4 regions of the Pantoea sp. E2023-21 genome follow, and region 2 is predicted to be linked to each of the others. Evidence: predicted binding sites of a transcription regulator. Region 2 holds the regulator's gene; each other region holds the start of a gene.
The links. Region 2 encodes CRP, which controls carbon source genes, mostly activating them, when cyclic AMP is high. Its sites were predicted from a motif close to ATGTGANNNNNNTCACAT; they were not measured.

Region 1 (4,330 bases), 350 kb from region 2:
CAGCATGGGCAGCTAAAATTGTCTTCATTGTCGGTATTATTCTGTTCCTCGTGAGCCTGTTTACCGGGCGCAAACGACCCTGACTAATGGCGTCATAGACGTCAACCCGCGAGTCATCTAAAGCGGAGACCAGTCATTTGCGGCATACTGTGGAGCCGCAACGATTGCTGAGGCAATTGGTCAGGGAACGACAATGATTGGTTCTCCGGGATGTTGCCTAAGGCGACTCCCTCAGAGCAAACACTGAGGGACATCCATTGGGAACGCGTATTCCACTGACATTAGGTTCATTTGAACCGCTAGCATTAACCCCTTTCAAATCCAATAAAATCGCCTTAGTGTGCGAAGGCGGCGGCCAACGCGGCATCTTTACCGCAGGTGTGCTGGATGAGTTCCAACGTGCAGGCTTTAATCCCTTTCAACTGTTGCTCGGCACGTCTGCCGGGGCGCAAAACTTGTCAGCTTTTGTTTGTGGCCAACCTGGCTACGCAAGACGCGTAATTTCCCGTTACACCACCAGCAAACTGTTTTTTGATCCGCTACGATTCGTGCGCGGCGGGCACCTTATCGATCTCGATTGGCTGATTGATATCACCAAAAATGAGTTTCCGCTGGCGCTCAACACCGCTGAAGGGTTGTTTGCCAAAGGCAGCGAGTTCTATATGTGCGCCTGCCGCAGCGACGATTACCGCGCTGAATACTTCAATCCGACCAGCACCAACTGGCATGACATCATTAAAGCCTCAAGTGCGATTCCCGGCTTCTACCGCAGCGGCGTGAAGATGGACGGCGTGAGTTATCTGGATGGTGGCATCAGCGATGCGATTCCGGTGCGCGAAGCCGCGCGCCGTGGCGCGGATACCATTGTGGTGATCCGTACCGTGCCATCGCAGATGTCCTACACGCCGAAATGGTTTAAACGCATGGAGCGCTTTTTGTCCGATAGCGCATTGCAGCCGATGATCAACATCCTGCATCAGCATGAAGAGAGCTATCGCGAGATTCAGCAGTATATCGAGCAGCCGCCGGATAACCTGCGCATCATCGAAATTTGTCCGCCGAAGCCGCTGGCGAGCATGGCGCTCGGCAGCCGCTTGTCATCGCTGAATCAGGATTACCATTTAGGCCGCCGCAGCGGGCGCTATTTCCTCGCCACGCTCGGTCAATGGTTGAGTGATGCCGAGCCGCTGGTTATCCCAACGACGGTAATGCCGCCGGCAGCGGTGGCCAACGAACCGGATAATCGTGCGCTGATTACGCCCGCTCTGGCGGAGAACGATGCAGATTTTGATAAAGGTTCGCTGGCATGAAGTTTATCGATACACATTGCCACTTTGATTTCCCCCCCTTTGTTGACGACGCGCCTGCTAGCATTGCGCGCGCTGCGCAGGCGGGCGTGGAATGCATCATTGTACCGAGCGTGGATGCCAGCCGTTTTGAGCGGGTGACAGAACTGGCGCAGCAGTATCCGGCGCTGTATGCCGCGCTCGGCCTGCATCCGATCAATATTTCAGCGCATCAGGAAGATGCGCACCTTGATCAATTAGAGCGCTGGCTGAAAAAGCCAGATAGCAAACGCGTGGCGATTGGCGAGATCGGACTCGATCTCTACATGGAGGATGCGCAATTCGCTAAACAGACGCGGCTGCTGGATAAGCAGCTCAGGCTGGCGAAGCAATACGATCTGCCGGTGATCCTGCATTCGCGGCGCACCCACGACCAGTTAGCTATGCATCTGCGTCGTCACGATCTGCCGCGCCGTGGCGTGGTACACGGCTTTGCCGGCAGCCAGCAGCAGGCGGAGCGTTTTATCCAGCTCGGTTATGCGATTGGCGTTGGTGGCACCATCACCTATGAACGCGCCAGTAAAACCCGTCATACCATTGCCAATCTGCCGCTAAATGCCCTTTTACTGGAAACCGACGCGCCCGATATGCCGCTGCAAGGTTTTCAGGGCCAGCCCAATCGCCCGGAACGTGCGCGCAACGTGTTTGACGTGCTGTGTCAGCTGCGCAGCGAATCCCCCGACGTGATTGCCGACGCGCTGTGGCAAAACAGCCTGCGCCTGTTTGCGATCCCGGTCTGATTCTCCCCCGACAGATTCTGCATTTACGCTGCCTTACGCCTGATTAGCTACATTGATAGAGCGTAAAGTACACTTTTGCGCCCATTTTTGTGATAATAATAACAATGACATTTCAGGCGACTCCCGGCTTGAATTGGGTTTATTTGTGATTAATATCACTAAATAACTGTATTTTAATGACCAGTTTTCTTTTCTGTGTGACGTAAGACGCAATTTATTGTCACGATTATTGTTAGGATTATCACATTCCCGGTGGGTTGTGCCCGCCGATCTGAATTTTGGAGAGCATCATGACCGACCTTAAAGCAGCAGCACAGCGCGCATTGCAACTGATGGATTTAACCACCCTGAACGAAGACGACACCGATGAGAAGGTGATCGCGCTGTGCCGTCAGGCGAAATCCCCTGCCGGTAACACCGCGGCCATCTGCATCTATCCACGGTTCATTCCTGCGGCACGTAAAGCGCTACGCGAACAAGGCACGCCGGAAATCCGCATTGCTACCGTGACCAACTTCCCGCACGGCAACGATGACATCGAGATCGCGCTGGCCGAAACCCGCGCGGCCATCGCCTACGGTGCCGACGAAGTCGACGTGGTGTTCCCGTATCGTGCGCTGATTGCCGGCAATCGTGAGATCGGCTTTGAGCTGGTGAAAGCCTGTAAAGAAGCCTGCGCCGCGGCGAACGTGCTGCTGAAAGTGATCATCGAAAGCGGTGAGCTGAAAGACGAAGCGCTGATTCGTGCGGCTTCGGAAATCGCTATCGATGCGGGCGCAGATTTCATCAAAACCTCAACCGGTAAAGTGCCGGTCAACGCCACGCCAGAAGTGGCGGCGATCATGATGCAAGTTATCCGCGATAAAGGCGTTAAGCAGCAGGTCGGCTTCAAACCGGCTGGCGGCGTGCGTACCGCTGAAGACGCGGCGCTGTATCTGCAACTGGCGGATGACCTTCTGGGCGAAGGCTGGGCGGATGCGCGTCATTTCCGCTTTGGCGCATCTAGCTTGCTGGCAAGCCTGCTCAATACGCTGGGTCACGAAACCGCGACCAGCAAAGCGGGCTACTAATCCTCGCCGTTATCTTTCCGGTGCGCATGAATGCGCACCCTACGTTGTAGGGTCGTCATTTATGGCGACCTTCTCATTCCAGGGAGGCAACCGTGTTCCTGCCACAAGAAATTATTCGTAAAAAACGCGATGGACAGGCGCTGAGTGAAGCGGAGATTCGCTTCTTTATCAATGGCGTGCGCGACAATAGCGTGTCGGAAGGTCAAATCGCCGCGCTGGCGATGACCATCTATTTCCATGATATGACGCTCGACGAGCGCGTGGCGTTGACCATGGCAATGCGCGATTCGGGCACGGTGCTGAACTGGAAATCGCTGAATCTCAACGGCCCGATTGTCGATAAACACTCCACTGGCGGTGTGGGCGATGTGACCTCGCTGATGCTCGGCCCGATGGTGGCAGCGTGCGGCGGTTATGTGCCGATGATCTCCGGGCGCGGTCTCGGCCACACCGGCGGCACGTTGGATAAACTGGAAGCGATTCCTGGCTTCGATATCTTCCCGAGTGACGATCGTTTCCGCCAGATTATTAAAGACGTCGGCGTCGCGATTATCGGCCAGACCAACTCGCTGGCGCCGGCCGACAAACGTTTCTACGCCACGCGCGATATCACTGCCACCGTGGATTCGATTCCACTGATCACCGCGTCGATCCTCGCTAAAAAACTGGCGGAAGGATTGGATGCGCTGGTGATGGACGTCAAGGTGGGGTCCGGCGCCTTTATGCCGACCTTCGAAGCCTCAGAAAATCTGGCGCAGGCGATTGTTGGCGTAGCGAACGGCGCCGGTTGCAAAACCACCGCACTGCTCACCGACATGAATCAGGTGCTGGCGTCCACCGCCGGAAATGCGCTGGAAGTGCGTGAAGCGGTGCAGTTCCTGACAGGGGCTGCCCGTAATCCGCGCCTGCTGGAAGTCACGATGGCGCTGTGTTCGGAAATGCTGATTTCCGGCAAACTGGCCGAGAACGACGCCGATGCGCGCAAAAAGCTGCAGCAAGTGCTGGATAACGGCAAGGCCGCCGAGGTATTTGCCCGCATGGTCGCAGCGCAAAATGGCCCGAGCGATTTCATTGAGCGCATGGACAGCTATCTGCCTGCGCCAACCCTGAGCAAGGCGGTTTACGCCGATCGTGCCGGTATTGTTAGCGCAATGGATACGCGTGCGCTCGGCAT
Region 2 (4,330 bases):
CGCGTTTCGCCCGCGCGATTGAAAAGGTACTGGCCGCTTAATCCGCTTTAGGACGTAACACCTTGAGCCAGCGACCATGATGCGGTCGCTGGCTCCACGCCAGTGAAGAGATGGTGTGCATGACGTTAAGGTGCTGCAAGATCCGCTTCACATGCTGTTCGACAATCGTCACCGGCCCTTCATTAAGATTCTCCGGCGCCTCCAGAATATTACTGTCGTTGCCCGGCCCGTCATATGCCAGCCGCTGCTGACAACGCTGCAGCGCGATTTCACAGGATTGCAGATAACGTTCTGCCAGCTTCGCCGTCAACATGGTGTGTTCGCGCGCCAGGATCGTCATGGCGTTAATATGCTCGACAATGAACTGACTGTGCGTTACCCACATGCGCATATCTTTTAGATATTGCAGGTTAAAGCCCGGCTCGCTCGATGCCTGGTTCAATGAGTTGAACAGCGCATTGTGCGCCTGATTAACCTTCATGCGCTGATAAGCCAGTTTCTCGGGCGACTGTTCCGGTCCCAGCAACAGTCGCAAGGCATCCTGATACGCTTCCAGCGCATCGTGTGCGTTCTTGCGCAGCAGCCCGCTTTGCCACTGCGGCCACAACCAAATCATCCCGGCGAAGGCAATCAAACAGCCCATCAGGGTATCCATCATGCGTGGCAGTAAAAATTGCGCGCCGTTAAGTGACAGCAGCTGCAGCGAATACACTGCGGTGACGGTGAAGCCAATCATCGACCAGCCATAATATTTCCGCGTGATCAGATAACTTGCCAGCGTGATCCCCAGCATAAACAGCAGCGTGATCGATTCCGGCACCGCCAGCTGTAGCGAGGCGGCAGCGATCAGCAAACCCGCAAAGGTGCCCAGCGCACGGTGCTGAATACGCACGCGTGTCGCGCTGTAGCCGTTCTGGCTGACGAACATGATGGTCATCAGAATCCAGTAAGGTTTGGGAATGTTGAAGAACAGCGCCAACGCGCTGCCAAACATCAGCATCACGGCGAAACGAGCGGCGGTGCGTAACGCGGAAGATTTGAACGACAGATAACTGCGCAACGCCGGCAACAGCGGCAAACGGCGCTGGCGATCGGCCATCAGGTCACGTGTGTAGAGTGGCTTCTGCGTGCGCAACACGCGGGCGATGCGACTGAAGTGATACAGGCAGAAGTTGCCGACCGGATTATCCGGATGCTGGCGCGCAATTTTCTCCAGCGCGCCGAGCTGTTTCTCCATGTGAAAACGATCGGGTAATTGATGGTAGAGGATCGCATCGGCCAGCACGCGCAGCCGGGCTGAGATGATTTTGGCGTTCCAGCGAATCACCGCTTCGGCGTGGCTCTCCTCCACGAGCTTTTGCACCTCTTCGGGCTGATGCAAACTCACCGAGATGTGTTCCTGTAAATCCAGCGCCACCTGAAAAGCGCGTGTCAGACGTTTGTGGCTGTTATCACGGCTGGCCGACAACATGTGCATTTGCTGGTAGCAGGTCGTGATGAGATCGACCGCCTTTTGCTGGCGTGCCAGCAGGGGGGGCAGCGCTTTTTCCGGATCGGTCAACTGCGTCAGTAAGGTGTATTTGGCATCGCAATAATCGGCCAGCTCACGGAACAGCAGGCTAAGCGATTCGCGCATCGGCTGCTCTTTCCACAGCCAGAACCAGAACCAGTTGAACAAGCCGTACCACAGCGTGCCGCCTATGTAGAGCAGCGGCGGCACCCACATCGGCATGCGTCCCACTAAACTGAGCGTAAAGATGGCGGCGATTAACGTCGCGGGGAGCAGGCGCGCATGCAGTGGGCCGATTTCACCGGTCACGCCAATCAGCAGCGGCAGCGCCAGCAAAATCAGCGGCAGCGGAATTTGGTACGCGGTGAGGATTTGCATCAGGAAACTGCCGGTGGCAAACAGCGAACCCCCTACAATCAGGCGTTTGAAGAAGCGTTTGTGCGGCGTATCCAGCCCCGCCATATTGCAACAGGCAGGCACTAACGAGAACAGCAGACCTTTTTGCAGATCGCCAAACAGCCAGCCGAGAGCCACAGGCAGGCACAGCACCAGCGTTTGCCGCAGCGCATAGTTAACTTCAGGATGATAGATGATTCGGCGCCACATCAGCTCATCGCAAATAGAAACGGCGCGATGTTGCCATCACGCCGTGGGTGAGAAGAAATTAGCGGGTGCCGTAAACGACGATGGTTTTACCGTGTGCGGAGATCAGATTCTGATCTTCCAGCATTTTCAGGATACGACCCACGGTTTCGCGTGAGCAGCCCACGATCTGACCAATCTCCTGACGGGTGATTTTGATTTGCATCCCGTCCGGGTGAGTCATCGCATCTGGCTGTTTGGCCAGATTTAGCAGCGTTTGCGCGATACGTCCGGTCACATCGAGGAAGGCAAGGTTGCCCACTTTCTCAGATGTCACTTGCAGACGACGCGCCATTTGCGACGAAAGTCGCATTAAAATATCCGGGTTTACCTGAATCAGCTGACGGAATTTTTTGTATGAAATTTCAGCCACTTCGCAGGCAGACTTCGCACGCACCCAAGCACTGCGTTCCTGGCCTTCTTCGAAAAGACCGAGTTCGCCGATAAAATCTCCCTGATTGAGATAGGAGAGAATCATCTCTTTGCCTTCTTCATCTTTAATCAGTACCGCTACGGAACCTTTCACGATGTAGTACAGCGTTTCCGCTTTCTCACCCTGATGGATGAGCGTGCTTTTGGATGGATATTTGTGAATATGGCAATGGGACAGGAACCATTCGAGTGTAGGGTCTGTTTGCGGTTTGCCGAGAACCATTCGCTATTATCCTCTGTTGTAATCGTGCCCAAAATACAGGGGGCATTTTTCCCTGTCAGGCGGTTTAATCGTCGAGCGTTTCCAGTAAAGGAAAAATTATTCCGGGTGGACTCTTAAGCTACGCTTTTGATTCTTCCCGCCTTCGTCTGTAATGACGAAAATATTTTCAGCACTGTTTGTAGCACAGCTTTAGCGAGCTGTCTTGTGTTGTCTCGCTTCAGCAGAAGGGGGATTACTCTGGATTGCTGTTTGTCAGGTGAAAGCGTACTCTGGCGGCAAAACCGCCTCTTCAGGAGAAAGAATAATGCAGGCACGAGTGAAATGGGTGGAAGGTTTGACCTTTCTCGGAGAATCCTCATCCGGCCATCAGGTATTAATGGACGGTAATTCCGGTGATAAAGCGCCAAGTCCAATGGAGATGGTGCTGATGGCGGCGGGCGGTTGTAGCGCTATTGATGTGGTGTCGATCCTGCAAAAAGGGCGCAGCGATGTCGCCGATTGCGAAGTGAAACTCACTTCAGAACGTCGCGAAGAAGCGCCACGTATTTTTACCCGCATCAATCTGCACTTCATCGTCAGCGGCAAAGCGTTAAGCGACAAGGCGGTTTCACGCGCGGTTGATTTGTCAGCGGAAAAATATTGCTCGGTGGCGATCATGCTGGGCAAAGGCGTGGAAATTACGCATAGCTACGAAGTGATCGCGCTTTAATGCTGGCAGGTGCGCATTAATGCGCACCCTACAAAACGCTCTCATTTCGTAGGGTCGCCATTCATGGCGACCAATGACACTCACTCAATCCGCTTCCCTTCAATGAGTCGCTGCACCAGCGGTAGCATAATCAGCTCCATCGCCAGTCCCATTTTTCCGCCCGGCACCACCAGCGTATTGATGTGGGAGATAAACGATCCCTGAATCATCGACAGGAGATAGGGGAACGCGATGCCTTCCAGACCGCGGAAATGAATCACTACGAAACTTTCGTCGAGCGACGGAATTTCGCGTGCCGCAAATGGGTTGGACGTATCAACGGTTGGCACACGCTGGAAGTTAATGTGGGTGCGTGAGAACTGTGGCGTGATGAAGTTGATGTAATCCTCCATTGAACGCACCACCGAATCCATCACCGCCTCACGCGAATGACCGCGCTCGCCCGTGTCGCGCACCAGCTTCTGAATCCACTCAAGATTAACAATCGGGACTACGCCAACCAGCAAATCGACATGCTCTGCGACATTTTGCTGCTGCGTGACCACGCCGCCGTGCAAGCCTTCATAGAACAGCACATCAGTGTTCTCCGGCAGCGGTTGCCAGGGGGTGAAAGTGCCCGGCACCTGATTCCACGGCACGGCTTCGTCGTAAGTGTGCAAATATTTACGCGATTCGCCCAAACCGGTTTGGCCGTAATGCCTGAACGTCTGCTCAAGCAAGCCGAAGTCGTTGGCTTCCGGGCCGAAGTAACTGATATGGCGACCCAGATCGCGCGCCTTGCGGATCGCCATGTCCATTTCCGGACGCGTGAAGC
Region 3 (4,330 bases), 910 kb from region 2:
GCTGGGCCAGGACGAGATCGACGCTATCCACGCTATCTTGATGTAAGCGTTTACCCGCCCGGCATTTGTCGGGCGTTTTCCGCAGCAGAAAATTCTCAATTCAGATTTCCCTCAGCGTTTTAAGACTGATTCTCAAGGCTTACCTGGTCCGATGTGGCACACTAGCGCCACGGTGGCAGCTATAAGCTACTGAAAAGGAGAAGTTATGAAACGTGCAATTTTGTTCGCCGCCTTGCTGGCGACTTTATCCCCGTTGGCTATCAGCACAGCACAAGCCGACAGTGCCACCATCAATTTGGGTCCGGGCGTTACGCTGCATCTCGGCGATCGCGATCGTCGCGGTAATTACTGGGACGGCGGACGCTGGCGCGAGCCACGCTGGTGGAACGATCGTTATCAGTACAACGACAACCGTTGGTGGCGCCATGAAGAGTGGAAACGTCATCGTGCCTATGAACGTGAGCGCGAACGTCGCTGGCATGAACGCGAACGTCGTGAACATCATCGGCACGACCATCGTCATGATGATCGTCGTGGTCATCGCGATCACCATCATCACTAAACAAAAAAGCCCGCTCACTGGCGGGCTTTTTGTTTGATAACGCCGTTACCAGCCCAGCGCTTCACCCACCAGCAAGTAGAGATTAAGGCCGATCACCAGCACCACAATCAGCCGACCCGCGTTTTGCATCAGGCGCGAGTTCACCATCTCATCCCCCATCAATTCCCGGTTGCCGGTAAATGACAACAGCGGAATCAGCGCCAGTGCGATACCAAAACTCAGCAACACCTGACTCATCACCAGAATCCGCGTCGGATCCCAGCCGGCCCAGATCACAATAAAGGACGGCAACATGGTGATGGTGCGACGGAACCACAGCGGAATATGGAAGCGGATAAAGCCCTGCATCACCACTTGTCCCGCCAGCGTACCGACCACAGTAGAAGAGAGACCGGCAGCCACCAGACTCAAACCAAACACAATCGCAGCGGCCTGGCCCAGCAGCGGTTGCAGCGTTAAATACGCCTGATCGAGATCGACAATTTTGGAATGGCCGCTGAAGTGAAACGCCGCAGCTGCCGTGGCCATCATCGCCAGATTAACAAACCCGGCGATGGTCATGGCGATCGCCACATCCAGCTTGGTTGAAGAGTAACGTTGCGCCTTGCTGCCTTTATTACCGTGCTGTGTCAGTGCGGAGTGCAGATAAATGACGTGCGGCATGATAGTGGCGCCTAACACGCCAGCGGCAAGGAATACCGCATCCGACGTCGGCAGCGATGGCAGCGCCATGCCGACCACCAGCTCACTCACTTTCGGCTGGGAGAAAAACAGCTCAACAATATAAGCCGCCGCCACGAACAGCAGCAGTCCGCCAATCACCAGCTCCAGCGGCTTCTGTCCGCGACTTTGCAGCATCAAAATCAGGTAGGTCGCGATGCCGGTTAGCACCGCGCCCTGCAACAGCGAGATGCCGAGCAGCAGTTTAAAGCCAAGCGCTGCGCCAATAAATTCAGCGAGATCGGTGGCCATGGCGATGATTTCCGCCTGCACCCAATAAAACCACACCGCCGGCCGCGGGAAGCGATCGCGGATGTGTTCCGCAAGATTTTTGCCGGTCGCAATACCCAGCTTGGCGGACATCAGCTGAATCAGCATCGCCATGATGTTGGCCCACACCACTACCCACAACAGCTTGTAGCCGTAGGCGGCGCCGGCCTGAATGTTGGTCGCGAAGTTGCCGGGATCGATATAGCCAATCGCCGCAATAAAGGCGGGCCCGAGCAGCGCGAGTTTGATCTTTCTGGCTCCGCGAGCGGCGCGCTCGGCGGTGCGACTTTCTAGCATAGTTTTACCCTGTCTTAACGCTTGTTGACCCGCTCAGCTTAAGGGGCATTCAAGGCAGATGAAATTTGGTTATAGTTATCGTATTAATAGATGGTGCTATGAAGTATAGCCATTGCTATACATTCCGGTAAAGCCAGTTCCTGCCAAAAATAAGTGCAACGCAAATGACTCTACTCTTGGGTCATTTTATAGACAATGTTTTTGTGGTTTTTTCTTGTGAATGCTTTGTAATAAGGTTGTGATCGGTCAGAGTTATCTGAGAAAAATCACGATAGCGAATACTTATAATGTGGTTTTGATCTCGTTTTTAAGTAACGCGTTACATAGAATACGCAACAAAATACAACCCTCCTCAAATTTGGAGCCGACATGTCCCATGTTTTGCATTTTCTTTTAGCACTAGTGGTGGTAGCGGTGCTGGCCTTGCTGGTCAGCAACGATCGTAAAAGCATCCGTCTTCGCTATATCGTTCAACTTCTGGTGATCGAAGTTCTGCTGGCCTGGTTCTTCCTGAACTCAACCGCTGGCCTCGGCTTCGTACAGGGCTTTGCCGGTTTGTTTGATCATCTGCTCAAATATGCTGCCGAAGGGACCAACTTCGTGTTCGGCAATATGAGTGAAAAAGGCCTCGCCTTCTTCTTCCTCAATGTTCTTTGCCCGATTGTCTTCATCTCCGCACTGATCGGTATTTTGCAGCACTTCCGCATCTTGCCATGGGTGATTCGCGGCATTGGTACCGTGCTGTCAAAAGTGAACGGTATGGGCAAACTGGAATCCTTTAACGCCGTGAGTTCTCTGATTTTGGGACAGTCAGAAAACTTTATCGCCTATAAGGATATCCTCGGCAAGATGTCACAGCGCCGCATGTACACCATGGCTGCGACCGCTATGTCGACTGTTTCTATGTCGATTGTCGGCGCCTACATGACCATGCTGCAGCCAAAATATGTGGTTGCCGCGCTAGTACTGAATATGTTCAGCACCTTTATTGTGCTGTCGCTGATCAACCCCTATCGCGTCGATAGCGAAGAAGATCTGCAACTGCAGGATCTGCATAAAGGCCAAAGCTTCTTCGAAATGCTGGGCGAATACATTCTCGCCGGTTTCAAAGTTGCCATTATCGTTGCCGCGATGCTGATTGGTTTCATCGCGCTGATTTCAGGTTTGAACGCACTGTTCGATCTGATTTTCGGCATCAGCTTCCAGGGCGTGCTGGGTTATGTGTTCTATCCATTTGCCTGGGTGATGGGCGTACCAGCGCACGAAGCGCTGCAAGTGGGCAGCATTATGGCAACTAAACTGGTTTCCAACGAATTCGTGGCGATGATGGATCTGCAGAAAATCGCCGGTCAGCTGTCGCCACACTCAGAAGGTATTCTCTCTGTGTTCCTCGTCTCCTTTGCTAACTTCTCCTCTATCGGGATTGTGGCGGGTGCGATTAAAGGTCTGCATGAAGAGCAAGGTAACGTGGTTTCGCGCTTCGGCCTGAAACTGCTGTACGGTTCAACGCTGGTGAGCGTGCTGTCAGCTGCTATCGCTGGTCTGGTGTTGGCCTTCTGATAAAGAGGGCGAGCTGCGGCTCGCCCTTCTCTTCTTAATTATTCCCATCGGTTCTATCCCGCATCGATTCTGCTTCTCCCCCGCTATCACCCGCTTCACCGTTAAACGCAAAACCTTTGCACAATATTGAATTTCCGTTCACACCACCTGCGCCCGTAGTTTTTCTCCATGACATCACTTCAGGAGAACCGCATGAGCATTCAATTCCTTGGCATGATCGGCCACCGCCTCGCCTCAGAAATCATTCCGGCCAGCGGCCCGCTGTTCGATAAAGATTACATTGCCCGGTTCGCACGCGCGCACCAAGAAGCCGGTTTTGATCGCATTCTGGTGGGCTATTGGTCGGATCAACCGGATGGCTTTCTGGTTACGGCCCACGCTGCGGCGCACACCTCAACGCTGAAGTTCTTGCTGGCACATCGCCCAGGCTTTGTCTCACCGACACTGGCGGCGCGCAAACTGGCTTCGCTTGATCACTTAACCGACGGCCGTTTAGCGGTGCATATCATCAGCGGCGGCAGCGATGTCGAGCAACGCCGCGACGGTGATTTCCTCAATAAAGCCGAGCGCTATGCACGTAGCGATGAGTTCCTCACCGTTTTGAAGCAGAGCCTGGAATCTTCACAACCGTACGATCATCAAGGCCGGTTTTATCAGGCCGAACAGGCATTCTCAGCCATCAAACCGTTACAGAAAAAACTGCCGATCTACTTTGGTGGATCGTCGCAGGAAGCGATTGATGTCGCGGCCCGTCATGCCGATGTGTTTGCTTTATGGGGCGAGCCGCTGAAAGGCGCGGAAGAGACGGTACGCAATGTGCGTGCCGCCGCCGCTCAGCAGGGTCGCGAAATCAACTTCAACATCTCGTTCCGGCCGATTCTGGGCAAAACGGAAAAAGAAGCATGGGAACGCGCTGAACAC
Region 4 (4,330 bases), 490 kb from region 2:
CACCGACGACACCGCCAAACGCTTTGAAGCCTACGGCTGGCACGTGGTGCGCGGCGTGGACGGTCACGATGCAGAAGCCATCAGGAAAGCCGTTGAAGAAGCCAAAGCGGTGTCCGATAAGCCTTCACTGCTGATGTGCAAAACCGTGATTGGCTTCGGCTCGCCGAACAAAGCCGGTACGCACGATTCGCACGGCGCGCCGCTGGGTGCCGATGAAATCGCGCTGACCCGCAAGCAGCTGGGCTGGAACCACGGTCCGTTTGAAATTCCTTCCGACATCTACGCGCAGTGGGACGCCAAAGAAGCCGGCCAGGCGAAAGAGTCCGCGTGGGACAAAAAGTTTGCCGCCTACGCCGCTGCGCATCCGGCGCTGGCCGCGGAGTTCAAGCGTCGCGTCAACAACGCGCTGCCAGAAAACTGGGCCAGCGAGTCGCAGAAGTTCATTGAGCAGCTGCAGGCCAACCCGGCGAAAATCGCCAGCCGTAAAGCCTCGCAGAACGCCATCGAAGCCTTTGGTAAAATCCTGCCGGAATACCTGGGCGGCTCCGCTGACCTTGCGCCAAGCAACCTCACCATGTGGTCCGGCTCGAAGCCAATCAACGAAGACGCGGCGGGCAACTACATCCATTACGGCGTGCGCGAGTTCGGTATGACCGCGATTGCCAACGGTCTGGCGCTGCACGGCGGCTTCCTGCCGTACACCGCCACCTTCCTGATGTTCGTCGAGTACGCGCGCAACGCCGCACGCATGGCCGCGCTGATGAAAATCCGTCAGATTATGGTCTACACCCACGACTCCATTGGTCTGGGCGAAGATGGCCCGACGCACCAGCCGGTTGAGCAGATGGCCAGCCTGCGCGTGACGCCAAACATGAGCCTGTGGCGCCCGTGCGACCAGGTTGAATCGGCGGTGGCGTGGAAATACGCCATCGAACGCGTTGACGGCCCGTCGGCGCTGATCTTCTCGCGTCAGAACCTGGCGCAGCAGGATCGTACCGCTGAGCAGCTGGCTAACGTGGCGCGCGGCGGTTACGTGCTGAAGGACAGCAGCGGCACGCCGGAGCTGATCCTGATCGCCACCGGTTCGGAAGTGGAACTGGCGGTGAGCGCTTACGAGCAGCTGACGGCAGAAGGCCGCAAGGTGCGCGTGGTCTCCATGCCTTCCACCGACGCCTTCGACAAGCAGGACGCGGCGTACCGTGAATCCGTGCTGCCGAAAGCGGTGGCGGCGCGCGTGGCGATTGAAGCGGGAATCGCAGATTACTGGTTCAAATACACCGGCCTGAACGGCGCGATCGTCGGCATGACCACCTTCGGTGAGTCAGCGCCGGCGGATCAGCTGTTCAAAGCGTTTGGCTTCACCGTTGAAAACGTGGTTAAAACGGCGAAATCGATTCTGTAATTTTGCGCAATAAATTGCGCCGCTACCGGTTATGCACCGCCTGTAGCGGCGCGATTCATCGCGCACATCTGCAGTGCACGGGTATCTGACCTGAAACGGTTCAATTATTCCTGTAGTAATAATTCACCAAGGCAAATTTTGTGACGCAGATCCAATATTCTGCCACTCATTTGATCGCAATCATTCCCGTTATTCCTCTCTTGCATTACTCTAGCTGAACCGTTTCAGTCGTGAGCGAAACCGTGTGGCTTTCCGGAGTGTACAGGTAATAATTCCCTGTACAAAAAGGTGTGAAACGCTCAGGCTAATCGGCACGTTTTTCTGGTGTTGTTGAAGGTAGAGATGACCGTTCGCGTAGCAATAAATGGTTTTGGTCGTATCGGGCGTAACGTATTACGTGCCCTGTATGAAACCGGTCGCCGGGCTGAAATCACCGTGGTCGCCATTAACGAATTGGCAGACGCCGCCGGTATGGCGCATCTGCTGAAGTACGACACCAGCCACGGACGTTTTGCCTTTGATGTGCGCCAGGAACGCGATCTGCTGTTTGTTGGCGACGACACCATTCGCATCCTGCATCAGGCGGAAATTGATGTGCTGCCGTGGCGCGAACTGAATGTCGATATCGTGCTGGATTGTACCGGCGTGTACGGCAGTCGTGCTGATGGCGAAGCCCATTTGCAGGCGGGTGCGAAGAAAGTGTTGTTCTCGCATCCGGGCGGCAACGATCTCGATGCCACCGTCGTGTTCGGCGTAAACGAACAAGCTCTTAAACAAACTGACTGCATTGTCTCCAACGCATCCTGCACCACCAACTGCATTATCCCGGTGATCAAGTTGCTGGATGACGCCTTTGGCATTGAGTCGGGCACTGTGACCACCATTCACTCGGCGATGCACGATCAACAGGTGATTGACGCTTATCACAGCGACTTGCGGCGTACGCGCGCTGCCAGCCAATCGATCATTCCGGTAGATACGCGTCTTGCTGCTGGCATTACCCGTATTTTTCCGAAATTTAACGATCGCTTTGAAGCGATTGCCGTGCGCGTGCCTACTATCAACGTGACAGCCATTGATTTGAGCGTGTCTGTGCGCGAAGCGGTGAAGGCGTGTGAGGTCAATGCGTTGCTGCAAAACGCGTCAGAAGGGGCGTTTCGTGGTATAGTTGACTATACGGAATTACCGTTAGTCTCAGTAGATTTTAACCATGATCCGCACAGTGCCATAGTCGATGGCACGCAAACGCGGGTCAGTGGTCATCACCTTATCAAAACGCTGGTTTGGTGTGACAACGAATGGGGCTTTGCTAACCGTATGATCGACACCACGTTAGCAATGGCCGCAAGCGGTTTCAGGTAAGACGCGGACTGCGTCTGGCAAAACTTATGAGAGTCAACGAGAGGGTTCACCATGTCTGTAATTAAGATGACCGATCTGGATCTTGCTGGTAAACGCGTTCTGATCCGTGCCGATCTCAACGTGCCAGTGAAAGAAGGGAAAGTGACGTCAGATGCACGTATTCGTGCTTCTCTGCCTACCATCGAAGCGGCGTTGAAACAGGGCGCGAAAGTGATGGTTACCTCTCACCTGGGTCGTCCGACCGAAGGTGAATACAACGAAGAGTTCTCCCTGCTGCCGGTTGTTAACTACCTGAAAGAAAAACTGAACGGCACCAACGTGACCCTGGCGAAAGAGTACCTCGACGGCGTGGAAGTGGGCGCTGGCGAACTGGTGGTGCTGGAAAACGTGCGCTTTAACAAAGGCGAGAAGAAAGACGAAGAAGGCCTGTCGAAGAAATATGCTGCACTGTGCGACGTGTTCGTAATGGATGCCTTCGGTACTGCGCACCGCGCTCAGGCGTCTACCCATGGCGTGGCCAAATTCGCTCCTATCGCCTGTGCCGGTCCGCTGTTGTCAGCTGAGCTGGAAGCGCTGGGTAAAGTGATGAGCAACCCAGAACGTCCGCTGGTTGCTGTGGTTGGCGGTTCTAAAGTCTCTACCAAATTTGATGTCCTGCAGTCGCTGGTGAAGATTGCTGACACCGTAATCGTCGGCGGCGGTATCGCGAACACCTTCGTGGCTATCGACAATAACGTCGGTAAATCTCTGTACGAGCCAGACTTCGTTGAAGCCGCGAAAAAGCTGCGTGATGAGCACGGCATTCCGGTTCCTACCGATTCTCGCGTAGGCACGGAATTCTCTGAAACTGCACCGGCAACCGTGAAAAAGGTTTCCGAAGTAGCGGATAACGAAGAGATTATGGACTTCGGTGACGAAACCGCTCAGGCAATGGCTGCCATCCTGAAAGGCGCAAAAACCATTCTGTGGAACGGTCCGGTTGGCGTGTTCGAGTTCCCGAACTTCCGTAAAGGCACCGAAATTGTGGCGAATGCTATCGCCGATAGCGATGCGTTCTCTGTTGCGGGTGGCGGCGATACCCTGGCTGCTATCGATCTGTTCGGTATCGAAGATAAGATCTCTTATATCTCTACCGGCGGCGGCGCATTCCTCGAATTCGTGGAAGGCAAAAAACTGCCAGCAGTTGCTATGCTGGAAGAGCGCGCTAAGCAGTAACTCTTTGGGGGCGGCGCTTTGGCGTCGCCTGAAAGCTTGCCCTGTGTTGGGCAATCAAATCGCAATCCCCTGTTGGGGATGAACGGTAACGAAACGGGACACAACCATGTCTAAAATTTTTGATTTCGTAAAACCCGGCGTTGTCACTGGTGACGACGTTCAGAAAATTTTCCAGGTAGCGAAAGAGAACAAATTCGCTCTGCCAGCAGTTAACTGCGTCGGCACGGACTCCATCAATGCAGTATTGGAAGCTGCGGCCAAGGTGAAAGCGCCGGTCATCGTTCAGTTCTCCAATGGTGGTGCTGCCTTCATCGCCGGTAAAGGCTTCAAAACCGACAAACCACAGGGCGC

Region 1: deoC (deoxyribose-phosphate aldolase) is a predicted target of CRP. The motif match lies at 2,316-2,333, and genes of this name have one in related genera.
Region 3: ACRQ84_RS09405 (NupC/NupG family nucleoside CNT transporter) is a predicted target of CRP. The motif match lies at 2,137-2,154, and genes of this name have one in related genera.
Region 4: epd (erythrose-4-phosphate dehydrogenase) is a predicted target of CRP. The motif match lies at 1,541-1,558, and genes of this name have one in related genera.

Annotation. Positions count from the first base shown of each region.
Region 1 covers NZ_CP195344.1:2,548,948-2,553,277, reverse strand. Annotated here, with positions in the region: gene ACRQ84_RS11910 (DUF1328 domain-containing protein) at 1-83, shown strand, start outside; gene ACRQ84_RS11905 (patatin-like phospholipase family protein) at 258-1,310, shown strand; gene ACRQ84_RS11900 (TatD family hydrolase) at 1,307-2,086, shown strand; gene deoC (deoxyribose-phosphate aldolase) at 2,377-3,156, shown strand; gene deoA (thymidine phosphorylase) at 3,249-4,330, shown strand, end outside.
Region 2 covers NZ_CP195344.1:2,902,552-2,906,881, reverse strand. Annotated here, with positions in the region: gene argD (bifunctional acetylornithine/succinyldiaminopimelate transaminase) at 1-41, shown strand, start outside; gene ACRQ84_RS13710 (YccS/YhfK family putative transporter) at 38-2,116, opposite strand; gene crp (cAMP-activated global transcriptional regulator CRP) at 2,175-2,807, opposite strand; gene ACRQ84_RS13700 (OsmC family protein) at 3,112-3,516, shown strand; gene ACRQ84_RS13695 (phosphoribulokinase) at 3,597-4,330, opposite strand, start outside.
Region 3 covers NZ_CP195344.1:1,992,730-1,997,059, forward strand. Annotated here, with positions in the region: gene mgrA (L-glyceraldehyde 3-phosphate reductase) at 1-46, shown strand, start outside; gene ACRQ84_RS09395 (DUF2502 domain-containing protein) at 206-562, shown strand; gene ACRQ84_RS09400 (Nramp family divalent metal transporter) at 608-1,849, opposite strand; gene ACRQ84_RS09405 (NupC/NupG family nucleoside CNT transporter) at 2,219-3,409, shown strand; gene ACRQ84_RS09410 (LLM class flavin-dependent oxidoreductase) at 3,602-4,330, shown strand, end outside.
Region 4 covers NZ_CP195344.1:2,412,150-2,416,479, reverse strand. Annotated here, with positions in the region: gene tkt (transketolase) at 1-1,402, shown strand, start outside; gene epd (erythrose-4-phosphate dehydrogenase) at 1,745-2,764, shown strand; gene pgk (phosphoglycerate kinase) at 2,816-3,979, shown strand; gene fbaA (class II fructose-bisphosphate aldolase) at 4,086-4,330, shown strand, end outside.